DNA from 3 places in the Kribbella lupini genome. Region 3 is predicted to be linked to each of the others. Evidence: riboswitches for the same ligand, from Rfam matches in the RefSeq annotation. Region 3 holds a riboswitch; each other region holds the start of a gene.
What was found. Region 3 has a riboswitch for cobalamin ahead of ABD235_RS38775 (ribonucleoside-diphosphate reductase subunit alpha). Riboswitches for the same ligand answer to the same signal wherever they lie in the genome.
Positions count from the first base shown of each region.

Region 1: another riboswitch for cobalamin. It lies ahead of ABD235_RS20870 (ABC transporter substrate-binding protein); the one in region 3 lies ahead of ABD235_RS38775 (ribonucleoside-diphosphate reductase subunit alpha).
Region 2: another riboswitch for cobalamin. It lies ahead of ABD235_RS05430 (magnesium chelatase subunit D family protein); the one in region 3 lies ahead of ABD235_RS38775 (ribonucleoside-diphosphate reductase subunit alpha).

Region 1 is NZ_BAAANC010000002.1:1,576,624-1,581,626, reverse strand. It holds gene ABD235_RS20885 (MFS transporter) at 1-338, shown strand, start outside; gene ABD235_RS20880 (aldehyde dehydrogenase family protein) at 399-1,763, shown strand; gene ABD235_RS20875 (hypothetical protein) at 1,832-2,812, shown strand; cobalamin riboswitch at 2,874-3,062, shown strand; gene ABD235_RS20870 (ABC transporter substrate-binding protein) at 3,087-4,115, shown strand; gene ABD235_RS20865 (FecCD family ABC transporter permease) at 4,112-5,003, shown strand, end outside.
Region 2 is NZ_BAAANC010000001.1:1,196,052-1,201,054, reverse strand. It holds gene cobO (cob(I)yrinic acid a,c-diamide adenosyltransferase) at 1-256, opposite strand, end outside; gene ABD235_RS05430 (magnesium chelatase subunit D family protein) at 288-2,627, opposite strand; cobalamin riboswitch at 2,700-2,835, opposite strand; gene surE (5'/3'-nucleotidase SurE) at 2,983-3,744, opposite strand; gene cobN (cobaltochelatase subunit CobN) at 3,757-5,003, opposite strand, start outside.
Region 3 is NZ_BAAANC010000006.1:62,534-67,536, reverse strand. It holds gene ABD235_RS38785 (class I SAM-dependent methyltransferase) at 1-529, opposite strand, end outside; gene ABD235_RS38780 (DinB family protein) at 934-1,515, shown strand; cobalamin riboswitch at 1,574-1,730, shown strand; gene ABD235_RS38775 (ribonucleoside-diphosphate reductase subunit alpha) at 1,862-5,003, shown strand, end outside.

The DNA.
Region 1 (5,003 bases), on a different contig from region 3:
CGATCGCCTTCTTCGCCGTCGCCGGCGGCGCCGACATGATCTCCGGCCTGTTCCGCGCGGTCATCTGGAACCAAACCATCCCCGACGAGATGCGCGGCCGCCTGGCCGGCATCGAGATGCTGTCGTACTCGCTCGGCCCGCTGGGCGGCCAGTCCCGCTCCGGCCTCGTCGCCGACCTCACCAGCGTCCGCACCTCGATCGTGAGCGGCGGCATCCTCTGCGTGGCCGGCGTCATCGGCACCGCGGTCTGGCTCAAGGACTTCTGGCGCTACGACGCCCGCACCGACGAGCACGCCGTCCGGGAACGGACCCTCCGCGCGACCGCCGGCGAGGTGTGAGAAGCACCCGAGGGGGAACCGGGCGCTGGTCGCGGCCCACCTTCGAACAGGAGTGCCCAGGTGATCACCGGTACCGAGCGCGCGTTGGAGATTCACGACCCGGCGGACGGATCGCTGGTCGGAACGGTCCCGATCGCAACTGCCGACGAGCTCGACGACGCCGTCGTGACCGCCCGCCGATCGAGCTCCGACTGGGCCCGTACGCCGGCCGCCGAGCGGGGATCGGCCGTGCGGGAGGCTGCGGCGGCACTCCGCGCCGCGGCCGATGAGCTCTCCAGGATCAACTGCTCGGAGACCGGCAAGCCGATCGACGAGAGCCTGGGCGGCATCCTCGCCGGGGCCGGCACGCTCGAGCAGTACGCCGAACTGGGCCCGCTGCGCGGTGGCCGCACACTCCTGGGCGACCCGAACGCCACCGACCTGATGGTCCCCGAGCCGCGCGGCGTGGTGGTCGCCCTGACCCCGTGGAACGACCCGGTCGCCGTCGCCTGCGGCCTGATCGGCGCCGCCCTCGTGACGGGCAACACCGTTGTGCACAAGCCGAGCGAACGCTGCCCGCATCTCGGGGCGCAGCTCGGAAGGGTGCTGGCGGACGTGCTGCCGGCCGGCGTACTGCAGACCGTGCAGGGCGACGGTTCGGTCGGTGCCGCCTTGGCCGCGCGACCCGACGTCGACGTCGTGGCCCACGTCGGCAGTACGGCGGCCGGCCGGTCGATCGCCGCGGCCGTCGCCGCGACCGGTGGCAAGGCGCTGCTGGAGAACGGCGGGAACGACCCGCTGATCGTGGACGAGGGCGTCGACCCGATCTGGGCCGCTGGTCAGGCGGCGCTCGGCGCGTTCGCCAACTCGGGTCAGATCTGTGTCGCCGTCGAGCGGATCTACGTGCACCGCGCGGTGGCCGGCCCGTTCCTGACTGCGCTGACCGCCGAGGCGCAGTCGCGCGCACTGGCTCCGCTGGTCGACCGTCGGCACCGCGAAGGCGTGCACGGGCAGGTCCTGCAGGCCGTCGAGAGTGGCGCCGAGCTGCTGACCGGCGGCGAGCTCCCGGACGGTCCGGGCGCGCACTACCCGGCGACGGTGCTCACCTCCTGTACGCCGGGGATGGACGTGATGCGGACCGAGACGTTCGGCCCGGTGGCTCCGGTGACCGTCGTCGACAACTTCGACGAAGCCCTGCGGCTGGCTGCGGACGACGAGTACGGGCTGGCCGCGACCGTACTCACCGGCTCCCAGGCGAACGCTCAGCGCGCGTGGCGCGAGCTGCCGGTCGGAACGGTCAAGATCAACGCCGTCTTCGGCGGTGCGCCCGGTGGGGCCGCCCAGCCGCGCCGCGCGAGTGGCTCCGGCTTCGGCTACGGGCCTGAGCTGCTGGACGAGATGACGCAGGTCAAGGTCGTCCACTGGGAGCCCGCACCCACCTCCTGAGCCCGCGGACGTCGGTGGCAGCGTCTACAGTCGGAGACCTTGTCACCGAGCAGTCACGAGGAGTCGGAATGCGGAACCGAGCTGCCGTCGCGGTCACGGCTGTCTCCGCCGTACTGGCTCTGGCGGGCTGTGGGGGCGGGAACAACGAGACGGCACCGAACGTGCCGCCGTTGGTCTCGGTCAGTACGCCGCCGACCGAGACGCCTTCGGCCACTCCGTCGGAGACGCCGAGCCTGCCGCCGACGGCGCAGGTCGCGGACACGTTGTGCGTACGGATGGACCAGTCGCTGGTGCAGACCACGCTGGCGGTGCCGTCGGTGACGATCCAGAAGGAGCCCGTGCCGGCCGAGATCGGCCTGCCCAGCTACGACATCTGCCAGCTGGGCCTGAGCACGAATCCGGACGGGCCCGCGCTTCGGCTCGGGGTGTCGGTGCTGCCGGTGACCAAGGCCGACCTGACGGCCGCGCAGAAGGCGTACGCCGCGACGAAGAGCGAGCCGGCGCGGGCGATCGCCGTCGGGCAGGGCGGCTACGGGACGAGCAAGTTCGCGGTGTTCCTGCTGGGGACGCGGCTCTACAAGGTCGAGGGTCCGGCTGCGACGCCGACCAAGTACGTCGTACTGGCGCAGGAGGCGGCGCGTCAGGCCGCCGGGCTCCCGGAAGCGGCGCCGCTGATCACCCGGACGGAGTGCGACCGCGGGACGAACGCGGCCGCCAAGGTGATGGGTACCGTGGCCACGGCCCGCCGCGACAGCCAGACGGCCGCGGGTGACATCGTCTGCGGCTGGATCACCGCGACCTCCGTGCTCTACACGACCGCCCGGCGGGTTCCCGACGCCGCAGCGGCGATGGCCGCGGTCCGCAAGGCCCCCACGTCGCAGTCGGTCCCGCTCGGCGACGAGGGGTACGTCGACACCGCCACCGGGCGCGGCACGATCCGCGTCGGGACCGACAAGATCGCCGACCTCGTTCCGGTGCCCGGCAACGCGGTGAAAACCGACGACATGGTCACGTTCGCGCTGGCGATCTCGCCGCTCTACACGCGCTGACACCGGTCGGGCGAAGGCCGCCGCTGGTGGACCGCGTGCTGCGACTCGGTCGCACCGTGGGTTACCGTGTGGCGGTCGTGGTGTTCGGGAAGCCGGTGGAGTACCGGCGCGGCCCTCGCCACTGTGATCGGGATTGTCCGCGGAGCGTTCACCAGGTGTGAGACCACTGGCCCGGAAGGGCTGGGAAGGTCAGCTCGGCGGATGCGGTCGTCCCGTCAGCCAGGAGACCGGCCACGACGCGTCCCGTCCACGAGGTGTTGGAGGAACGGTCGCCATGGCCGTCGTACCCCAGGCAGTGCTTGCTGCCGTTTTCCTGTCCCTGGTCGCCGCCTGCGGCACCGCCGGCGCCGCCGAAGGCCCGAGCGCGAGCGCGACGACCGTGAAGAACTGCGGGCTCGACGTCACCGTCGACGGCCCGCCGAAGCGGGTGTTCGCGGCGTACCAGCCGGCCATCGAGCTGGCGCACGCGCTCGGCATCTCCGACCGCCTGGTCGGCACCGCGTTCCTCGACTCCGAGCCGCTGCCCGAGTACGCCGGTGCGCAGCAGGGCCGCAAGTACTACAAGAACATGCCGAGCCGCGAGGAGCTGCTCAGCCTGAACCCGGACTTCGTGCTGTCCGGCTTCAACGACATCTTCAGCGCGGCCGGCAGCGACGGCAGCTTCGGCAGCCGCAAGTCGTTGTCGGACCTCGGCGTGCAGACCTGGATCTTCAGTCCGCTCTGCCCAACCGCGGACGGCAAGGGCGACGAGGCGATCGACCCGTCGACGGTCTCGATGGACAACGTGTACGCCGATCTGCGCGACCTCGGGAAGTTGTTCGGCGCAAGCGACCAGGCCGAGCAGGTGATCGCGGACCAGAAGGCGCGGATCGCCGCGGTCGAGGCGAAGGTCAAGGGTGCGGACCGGCCGACGGTCGCCATCGTGCGGCCCGGGCTCGAGGGCGGCGGGATGACCGTGTCCGGTGGTCCGGACTTCGGCACCGTACTGATCAAGCAGGCCGGCGGGGTGAACGCGTTCGCGGGGCTGACCTCGAAGCGGAACGTGAAGATCAGCGTCGAGGAGTTCATCAAGGCTGATCCGGACTACGTCCTGATCAGTGCGTGCTGCGACGCGACGCTGACCGAGACCCAAGGGCAGCCGGATGTCGACAAGCTGCTGAAGAACCCGGCGTTCGCGAACCTGAAAGCCGTCAGGAACAAGCAGGTTGTGCCGTGGTTGTTCGCGCATCACTCGGCGGGTGTCCGTGGTGCGCACTCGACCGAGCTGATCGCGAAGATCATCCATCCCGACCTGGTCAAGTGACCGCCGAGGTCGTGGACGGCCGCTCGGGAGCCGAGGGCCGGGCGGGTGGCAGGTCAGGTGCTGACGATCCGCGGGGAGCCGGTGGTTCGCGGGGTCTCCTGCGGCACGGGCTGACGAAGGGTGGCGGCCTCGTGGTCGCGTTCGGCGTACTGCTGGCGGCCGTGCTGCTGTCGTTGCTCGCCGGGACGGAGTGGTTCGCGCCGCGGGACGTCTATCTCGCGGCGGCCGACTTCACCGGGTCGGACACGGATCGAGTCATCCGGTACCTGCGCCTGCCGCGGACCGCGACCGGCCTGATGGCGGGCGCGGCGCTCGGACTGGCCGGTGCGTTGATGCAGGGCGTGACACGCAACGCACTGGCCGATCCGGGGATTCTCGGCGTCAACGCCGGAGCCGCGGTCGCGGTGGTCGCGGCGATCGGGGTCTTCGGGGTGACGAGCCTGACCGGGTACGTGTGGTTCGCGATGGGCGGCGCGCTGGTGGCGACCGTCGTGGTCTACCTCGTCGGCGCTCTCGGGCGCGGCGGCGCGACGCCCGTCAAGCTGGCGTTGGCCGGCGCGGCGATGTCGGCGATGCTCGGCTCCGTCACGTCGGCGGCGACGTTGCTCGATCTGTCGACGCTGAACGAGTTCCGCTTCTGGGTGGTCGGGTCGCTGACCCTGGCGACCGGGCCGATCGTCGGTCAGGCGCTGCCGTTCGTTGCTATAGGCATCGTGTTGTCGCTCGTGCTGGGGCGATCCCTCAACCAGTTGGCCTTGGGTGAGGAACTGGCGACGACGCTGGGCACGCGCGTCGGGTGGGTGCGAGTGCTCGCCGGGGTCGCGATCATGCTCCTGGCCGGTACGGCGACAGCGATGGCCGGGCCGATCGGCTTCGTCGGCCTCGCCG
Region 2 (5,003 bases), on a different contig from region 3:
CGCCCTCGCCCGTTGCCTCGTGCAACTTCCCGAGCGCGCGGAACGCGCTCTCCTCGCCGACCTTCCACTTCGCGCTCTTGACGAACTGGAAGACGCCGAGGTTCCAGCCCTGGTTCCAGCCGCGCAGCGCCATCCCGAACGCCGCCGTCGACTTCCCCTTCATCTCCCCGGTGTGCACCATCAGCAACGGCCGGTTCCGGCGCTGCCGCGTGGTCAGTCCGTCCTTCGGTACGACGCTCGGCTGTCCCTGCGGCATCAGTTCGTTCCCTTCCCGGTCCGGCTGGCGGTCATGCGGCGCTCCGGTCGGTGACCGCGCGAATGAGGTTGCCCGCGGCAACCTCTCCCAGATCGAGGTACTCGGCGCGCAAGGTGGTTGCCAGTTCCGCGGCCAGGCCGAGGCGGACGCCGCGCCGCGGTTCGCAGTCGACGACGACCGTCGGGATGCCTTGGTGCGCGATCCACCCGGCCGCCTGCTGAGCCCGCGCGAACGCGCTCTCCCCGTGCGTCGCGCGGCCGTCGGTGACCAGCACCAGCAGCGGGCGCCGGCGCGGGTCGCGGATCGCGGCGATCCGAAGTACCTCGGCGGTCTGCAGCAGCCCCTCGGCCAACGGCGTCCGGCCGCCGGTGGGCAACGACTCCAGGCGGCGTACGGCGGTCTCGACGCTGCCGGTCGGCGGGAGCGCGACCGTCGCGTCGGCGCGCGCGAACGTGACCAGGCCGACCTTGTCGCGGCGCTGGTACGCGTCGAGCAGCAGCGAGACGATCGCGGTCTTCACCTCGCCCATCCGCCGCTTGGTGCCCATCGAGCCCGACGCGTCGACGCAGAACATCACCAGGTTCCCCTCGCGCCCTTCGCGCACCCCGAGCCGTACGTCGGAGGCGCGGACGGCGAGGCCAGGTCCTGAACGGCCGCGCGTGTGCTGGTGCGGCGCGGCGGCGCGCAGCGTGGCGAGAAGGTGCGGACGACCGGACTCGCGACCGACTCGGGCGCGGTCACCGACGACCCGGCCGACCTCGGTGATCGCGCGGGAGCGGCGGCCGGCGACGCCGGTGCCGGCCGACTGGATGCTGAGGAGGCGAGCCTTGTACGGCGTGGAGCTGGTCGCGACGTCGCCGGTGGGAGCGGCGCCGGAGAGCGCGTTCTGCGGGTTTCCCGGGTTGTCGGGGTCGGCGGGTTTGCCGGGGGGCGGGACCTGGTCGGCGCCGTCGAGCTCGGCGTTGTCCGGCTGGTCCGCGGACGACGTCGGGCCGTCCGACGCCGAGGATGACGGATCAGAGGATTCCGAGTCCGCGGATCCTGGGTCGGACGATCCCTGGCCCGAGGAACTCCCCTCCGGACTCGCGCCGTCGGGTACGCCGCCCGGGCCGCCCCCCGGCCCACCCTCGGGATCGTCGTCCGGATCCTCCGGCGGCGTGCTCTCGTTGATCACCTGATCGAGCCGATCCTCGTCAAGCCCCGGAGCATCGAACGGATTCCGCCGGGTCCGGTGCGGCAGCGCGAGCTTCGCCGCCGCGCGGACGTCCTCGACCTCGACGACGGTTCGCCCGGACCAGGCCGCGTGGGCGACCGCCGTGCGCGCGGTGACCAGGTCGGCGCGCATCCCGTCGACGTCGAACGCGGCGCAGATCTCCGCGATCTGCCGCAGCGCCGAGTCGGTCAGGATCACGTCGGCGAGCAGGCTCTGCGCCTTGACGATCCGCTCGGCGAGCTCGCGCTGCGCGCCGTCGTACCGGCTCACGAATCTGGCCGGGTCGGCCTCGTACGTCAGCCGCGCGCGCATCACCTCGACGCGGACGGCGGGGTCGCGGCTGGCGACGACGTCCACGGTCAGGCCGAAGCGGTCGAGCAGCTGCGGGCGGAGCTCGCCTTCCTCCGGGTTCATCGTGCCGACCAGGACGAAGCGCGCCGGGTGCGTCACCGAGACGCCGTCGCGCTCGACGGTCGCGCGGCCCATCGCCGCGGCGTCGAGCAGGACGTCGACCAGGTGGTCGTGCAGCAGGTTGACCTCGTCGACGTACAGCAGCCCGCGGTGAGCGGCCGCGAGCAGACCAGGCTCGTACGCCGTGACGCCCTCGGCCAACGCCTTCTCGAGATGCAACGAGCCGAGGACGCGGTCCTCGGTCGCCCCCACGGGCAGCTCGACGAGCCGAGCCGGGCGGGAGACGGAGGTCGGCACGGAGGAACCCGACGCGATGGATCCGGGAAGATGGCCCAGCGGCGCACCTTCGCCGGACGGCGCCAGGGCTTCAGCCGGCGTGATGCCCTCACGCGGGGCTCCGGGCGCGGGAGACGCCGCCGACCGGCTCGACGGCGACGCGGCGGCGCTCCCCCCGTCTCCGGGGCGGTTGTCCACGGTCGTGATGGCGGCCGCGTGTGGCCCGTCCGGACAGGTGGGGTCCGGGTTCGCCGGGTCGCAGGAGAAGCGGCAGTTCGGGACGACGTCCACCGCCGGCAGGATCTCGGTGAGCGCCCGGACCGCCGTCGACTTGGCGGTGCCCTTCTCGCCGCGGATCAGGACGCCGCCGATGGCCGGGGAGACCGCGGCCAGGATCAGGGCGAGCTGGAGGTCGTCCATCCCCACCACCGCGGTGAACGGAAAACCGGTCGAGGTCGGAGCAGGCCGCATCGGCGGTGGGTCCCTTCGTCCTGCGGGTGTCCACGCCCGCGTCGGCAACGGTCGCCCGGACCGCGGAGAAGCGTTTCCGGACGGACGGCGGGAGATGTCCTGGCTTCCGGATCACGTCCGGTCACAGTGGCGGGACCGCCCCGGACTCCGGCCGTGCTGGCCGTCACCGGTGTTCCTCTCCTGCCGTCCCGGCGATCATTCCACATCCCCGCCGTCGGCCCGCCGCCCGGAGACCAACCTCACCCGGCGGGAACGGACGGCGGCTCGTCGACCGCCGCGAGAGGGCGAGCCGCTGGAGCGTGGCCGACGGCCGATCGACCTCGGGTGGGACGTGTTCGGGGTGAGTACGCGAGGCTCAGCCCTTAACCAGATGCTGGGACAAGTAGTCAGCCGCCGCCGACGAGTCGACCTCGCGGATGCCCACGATCGGGGTGACCGTCACGAAACCCGCGGCGAGCAAGGCCTCGTCGGTGTCGGCTTCCGCACCGGCGGACGGCGGGGCAAGGGTGATCATCGGCTCACCGGTCGGCGCTTGAGCGCCGACGATGCGCGAGCGCCCGATCGGCGCCAGCCGGGCCCGGCGTACGCCCTCCAGCTCTTCCAACGGGCGATCGGGGACGTTCACGGTGAGGACCGTGCCAGCCGGCTCCGACGCCAGCCAGTCGAGTGCCCGCGCGGCGACGCCGCCCGCGGTGTCGAGATGCTTCGGGTCCTCGGAGTCGATGCTGACGGCGATCGCCGACGCCCCCTGCCCGGCGGCCGTCAGCGCGGCCGCGACGGTGCCCGAGTGCAGGATCGGTACGCCGATGTTGTGCCCGTGGTTGATCCCCGACACCACCAGGTCCGGCACGTCGCCGAACGACCCCACCAGCGCGAGTGTCACCGCCAGCGCCGGCGTCCCGTCGACGCCGATGTAGGTCACCCCATCAACAGTCTCCGAGGCCGTCCGGATCGGCCGGTCGACCATCCCGGCCCGCGCCGACCCGACGCCGCTCTGGTCATCCAGCGGAGCCACAGCCAGTACGTCGTACCCAGCCGCGGCCAGCGCCGCTCCGAGGGCCCGAATGCCCCGAGCCCGGTACCCGTCGTCATTGGTGATCAGAACCCGCGAAGCCATACGACTACCCAATCAGCCGCGGTCCTCGATGTCACCCTCGGTCTCCAGTACGGCGGTGCGCAGCGTCTCCAGCGCCTCCTCGGAAGGCTCCGACCACAGCCCCCGCTGCGCCGCCTCGAGCAACCGCTCCGCGATGCCGTGCCGTGCCCACGGGTTGGACTTGCGGAAGAACTCGGCGACCTCGGGGTTGGCGACGTACTCCGTCGTCAGCGTCTCGTACATCCAGTCGTCGACGACGCCGGCGGTAGCGTCGTACCCGAAGAGGTAGTCGACCGTGGCGGCCATCTCGAAGGCGCCCTTGTAGCCGTGGCGCTGCATCGCGGCCATCCAGCGCGGGTTGACGACGCGGGCGCGGAAGACGCGCTTGGTCTCCTCCTCCAGCGTGCGGGTCTTGACCTGGGCCGGTACGGCGGAGTCGCCGATGTAGGCCTTCGGGTTCGACCCGGTCAGGTGGCGGACCATCGCGACCATGCCGCCGTGGTACTGGAAGTAGTCGTCGGAGTCCATGATGTCGTGCTCGCGGGTGTCCGCGTTCTTGGCCGCGACCTGGATCCGCGCGTAGGCGCGTTCCATCGACGGGCGCGCCTCGGCGCCGTCGAGGTCCTTGCCGTAGGCGTAACCGCCCCAGACCGCGTACACCTCGGCCAGTTCGGCGTCGGTGCGCCAGTTGCGCGCGTCGACCAGCGGCAGCAGGCCGGCGCCGTACGAGCCGGGCTTGGAACCGAACACGCGGGCCGTCGAGGATCGCAAATCGTTGCCCGTAGCAACGTCATCGAGGACGTGCGCCCGCAGGTAGTTGTCCTCGGCAGCCTCGTCCAGCGCCGCGACGGTCCGCACGGCCTCGTCCAGCCAGGCGACGACGTGCGGGAACGCGTCCCGGAAGAAGCCCGAGATCCGCACCGTCACGTCGACCCGCGGCCGGCCGAGCTCGGACACCGGCACGACCTCGAAGCCCGACACCCGTCGCGACGCCTCGTCCCACACCGGCCGGCAGCCGAGCAGCCACAGCACCTCGGCGAGGTCGTCGCCCTGGGTCCGCATCGCCGACGTACCCCAGACGGTCAGCCCGACCGATCGTGGCCACTCCCCCGTCTCGGCCTTGTGCCGGGCCAGCAGCGAGTCCGCCAGCGCGACGCCGACGTCCCACGCGTTCCGGCTCGGGATCGCCTTCGGGTCGACGGCGTAGAAGTTGCGGCCCGTCGGCAGCACGTTGACCAGACCGCGCGTCGGCGAGCCCGACGGCCCGGCCTCGACGAAGC
Region 3 (5,003 bases):
CCAGCTCGTCCGACTCCCCCGGCGACCCCATCGGCCGCAGTGCGTTCAGCAGCGGATGGAACTCGACGAGGTAGACGAACCCACCAGGCTTGAGCAGACCGCTGACGACCTCGGCCCACTTCGTCAGGTCAGGCAGGTAGCAGAGCGCGCCCTTCCCGGTGTAGACGACGTCGAACTGCCGTCCCCCGAGCGCCTCCGCCGCGTCGTACACGTTGGCCCGCACGTACTCGATCCCGACGCCGGCGTCATCGGCCAGCCGCCGCGCCTCGTCCAGCGACCGCCCCGACAGATCGAGCCCGAAGGTCTTCGCGCCCTTGCGCGCAAAGGCGATCGTCTCGGTCCCCAGGTGGCACTGCAGGTGCACGAGATCACGTCCGCCCAGCTCCCCCAGGTCGTCCCACTCGTAGTCGGCGAACCAGAACTCCGCCGGCCGCTCGTAGAACTCGCTCGCCGCGTGCAGCGGAGCCCGCGCGTCCCAGTCCGCCTCGTTCGCGGCCACCCGCGCCAGCTCGTCGGCCTCCAACGTCACCGGCTTCTCCCTCTGTCGCCTGCTCCGGTCCTCGTCCTCCCAGTCTCTCCAGGCCCAGGTCCAGGCATCCCCACTCAGGCTCATTTCCGCTCACCCGGCGACACGAGTTTCCCCCTCGGAAGCAGTCCCGTGAGCAGCCGCTGTGCGCCCGGACGTCCCGAGCGCGTTCCCCCAGCTCTGCTCACCCAGCGTGACTCTACTCCCGTCGGCCACGCTGAGTAATCACGGTTGGGTCTCACTCAGCACCATCTCCCCGATCGCGCCCGCAATAGCACTCGACCACCGGAAGCACCAGCACCGACACGCTGTGCTGATTGACTTTCCGGCGTCCGCTCGACCACAATTCGAACACATGTTCGACGCAAGGACAAACCGCGGGGAATCGGGGAGCGTGAGGATCTGTGATGCCGGAACCGTTCGACTGGGACATCCTGGAGCGACCGTCGGCGATGGCGATGGTGCGGGGCCAGCTCGGTTTCAGCTGGATGGTGCTCGCCCAGCGACTGGCCAGACTCACCGACGACGAGTACTTCTGGCGACCGAGCGCGGAGGCGCTGACCGTCGTCCGGCGACGGCACGCCGGCCGGTTCCGCTCGCTCGGGTCGGGTGAGTGGGTGGCGCAGTGGCCGGACGAACCGGACCATCGCGGGCCACGGACGATCGCCTGGTTGATCGCCCACCTGACCGAGACGTTCTTCGAGCGCTGGGAGTGGACCTTCGGCGAGAAGCTCCAGGGCCGCACCGACATCACGCTGCACGGCAACGCCCGGGACGCGGTCGCCTGGCTGACCTACTGGGTCGACGCCTGGCAGGAGTCGATCGCCGGGCTGGAGGAGGACCAGGTGATGACCGTCGGCCTCAGCCAGGCCACCGAGCTGGACGCCGCGGAGCCGTTCGGCCACGTCGTCCTGCGGCTGAACCGGGAGCTGATCCACCATGGCTCGGAGATCATGACGCTCCAGGATCTGCATGCGCTGGCCGCCTGAAACCACTAAATATGCGACACGCGGCGCGTCGAGACACTACATGTCGTGGTCCGGCGCTAATGTTCTGCGTGCTGGTGGTTCTGCCCGGACGACGCGACGAAGCGCGGCCGGGTGGAGGCAACAGGGGAATCCGGTGCGAGTCCGGAGCTGCCCCGCAACGGTGAGCGGACAAGTCGTCCGCGAGTCCGAGTACCTGCCACCGGTGCGCGTACCGCCGGTACGCGTTGGTCCGAGACCTCGTGGGTGGGTCGGTGGACGTCAAGGCAGTCGTACTCGCCGTACTGCCTTGCGTCGCGCGCTCTCGCACGGGTCCTGGTCCTCCGGAACTCGCGTGGAGAGTGCGCTTGTGACCATCGTTTCGTCCTCGTCGCCGACCGCACCGGGCCCCCTGCCCGACGCGTCGGCGTCCCAGCTGACCGTCGTCCGCCGCGACGGCACCAGCACCACGTTCGACCCGACCAAGATCGCGGTCGCGATGAGCAAGGCCTTCCTGGCCGTCGAAGGTGCCGAGGCCGGCACCAGCCACCGCGTCCGCGACCTGGTGTCCGACCTGACCGACCGCGTCGTCACGGCTCTGACCAGCCGCGGCGACTCACGCCGCAGCGTCCAGGTCGAGGACATCCAGGACCAGGTCGAGCTGGCCCTCATGCGCGCGGGAGAGCATCAGGTCGCCCGCGCCTACGTCCTGTACCGCGAAGAGCGCACCAAAGCCCGTACGCCGGCCGACCCGGCCGGTGTCACCGAGAGGCCGGTCGTCACTGTCCGTGCCGTCGACGGCAGCACAGCGCCACTGGACGTCGACCGTCTCCGACTCGTCATCGCCGAGGCGGCCGCCGGCCTGGACGCCGTCGACCCCGAGCAGATCCTCGACGAGACCCTCGGCTCCTGCTACGACGGCATCGCCCAGCACGAGGTCGAGCTCGCCCTGGTGATGGCCGCCCGGTCGTACGTCGAGACCGAGCCGCAGTACAGCCAGGCCGCCGCGCGCCTGCTGCTCGACCAGATCCGCCGCGAGACGCTCGGTCGCGTGCACGGCCAACCCCGGCAGGCGACCCAGGCCGACATGAGCACGGCGTACGCCGAGTACTTCCCGCGCTACGTCTCCGTCGGCATCGAGGCCGGCCTGCTCGACCCCGAGCTGGCGACCTTCGACCTCGCCCGCCTGGCCGCGGCGATCAAGCCCGAGCGCGACCTGGACTTCGCGTTCCTCGGCCTGCAGACCCTCTACGACCGGTACCTGCTGCACATCGACAAGGTCCGCTTCGAGCTGCCGCAGGCGTTCTTCCTGCGCGTCGCGATGGGCATGGCCCTCAAGGAGGACGACCGCGAGGCCCGCGCACTGGAGTTCTACGAACTGCTCAGCTCGTTCCGCTTCATGTCGTCGACGCCCACGCTGTTCAACTCCGGCACCACCCGCCCGCAGCTGTCGTCCTGCTTCCTCACCACCGTCCAGGACGACCTGTCCGGCATCTTCACCGGCATCCGCAACAACGCCCTCCTGGCCAAGTACTCCGGCGGCCTAGGCAACGACTGGACCCCCGTCCGCGGCATCGGCGCCAAGATCCGCGGCACCAGCGGCGAGTCCCAGGGCGTCGTCCCCTTCCTGAAGATCGCCAACGACACCGCCGTCGCAGTGAACCAATGCTTCGCTCCGCAGACTCTGGTGTACGCCGCAGCAGGACCGACGCCAATCAGTGAAATCGCGGTCGGAGAGCTGGTACTGGGCGCCAGCGGCTTCTACCGCGAAGTCACCAAGACTTTCACCTACGACCAGAACGATCCGATGGTGGAGCTTGACGTCAAGCACTCGATCGATCCGCTCGTGGTGACCGCCGGCCATCCTTTCTACGCGATCCAAGGCGTTCCGATGGAGCAGAGCAATGAGCGCACCATCGATTGGCTGGCCAAGAAGAAGGTGCAGGCGACGTGGGTCGAGGCCGGCATGCTCAGCAAGGGTGACTACGTAGGGCAGGTGATCCCCCGGGACGTCGTTCCGGTCCCGGGGCTGACCGAGGAGGACGCCCGCCTGTACGGCATCCTGCTGGGCGACGGCCATCTGTCGAAACAGGGCCGCCAGTGGGGTGTGTCCGGCAACCCACAGCGTGACACACACCTGTCGTTCGTTCGCGAGTACCTGACCGCACGGCAGATTCATTTCTGGGAAACCGGGCGGGCGGACACCTACCGCCAAATTCACTGGGCCTCCGGACGCGGGGCTCTCAGGGACCCGATCACGGGACGTATCACCGGCCAGGGCGAGGCAACCCTGCCGTTCACCTCCGACGATCTGTACGACGAACTCCACCACAAGCACATCTCTCGACGGTTCGCTCACCTACCGCGTCCGCAGACACTCGCACTCGTCCGGGGTTTGCTGGAGACGGACGGTGGGGTGTCCCGTGGCCAGGAGATCTACTTCACGAGCACGTCGCAGCGACTCGCCGTCGGCCTGCGCTACCAGTTGCTTCGTTTGGGCGTTCCGACAGCAGGTCAGTACCGGATCCGTGAAGGGGCGCACGAGGGCCGGCGCTCCGACGGATCTGTCATCACCTTCACCAAACCGGTCAAAACCTTCGACCTACGAATTCCAGCCGTCTCTTCGATCGCCGAGCTGGTGGGCGTCGCCCCGATCCGGAAGCACAACTGGATCAGCCACCAGGGCATGGTGTTCTCCCGCGTTCGCGACGTCCGGCGTACCGCGACGGTCCCAGTCGTTCACGACCTCGAAGTGGAGGTCGACGAGTCGTACATGACCGTCGCCGGGCTGGCTCACAACGGCGGGAAACGTAAGGGCGCGGTCTGTGCGTACCTCGAGACCTGGCACGTGGACATCGAGGAGTTTCTGGAGCTGCGCAAGAACACCGGGGACGAGCGTCGGCGCACCCATGACATGAACACGGCGAACTGGGTGCCCGACCTGTTCCTGCAGCGGGTCGAGGCCGGTGGCGAGTGGACGCTGTTCTCCCCCGACGAGGTGCCGGAGCTGCACGACCTGTACGGCGCGGCCTTCGTGGCGGCGTACGAGGACTACGAGGCCGCCGCCGATCGTGGCGAGATCCGGGTGTTCCGCCGAGTGAAGGCCGTCGACTTGTGGCGCCGGATGCTGACCGTGCTGTTCGAGACCGGTCACCCGTGGATCACCTTCAAGGACGCCTGCAACCTGCGGTCCCCGCAGCAGCACGACGGCGTGGTGCACTCGTCCAACCTGTGCACCGAGATCACGCTGAACACGACCGTCGACGAGACCGCCGTCTGCAACCTCGGCTCGGTCAACCTGGTCGCCCACCTGACCGAGACCGGTCTCGACGCCGAACTGCTGCGCGACACGGTGAAGACCGCGGTCCGGATGCTCGACAACGTGATCGACGTGAACTTCTACACCACGCCGGAGTCGGAGCGCGCGAACCAGCGGCACCGCCCGGTCGGCCTCGGCCTGATGGGCTTCGCCGACGCGCTGTTCGCGCTGCGCATCCCGTACGCCTCCGACG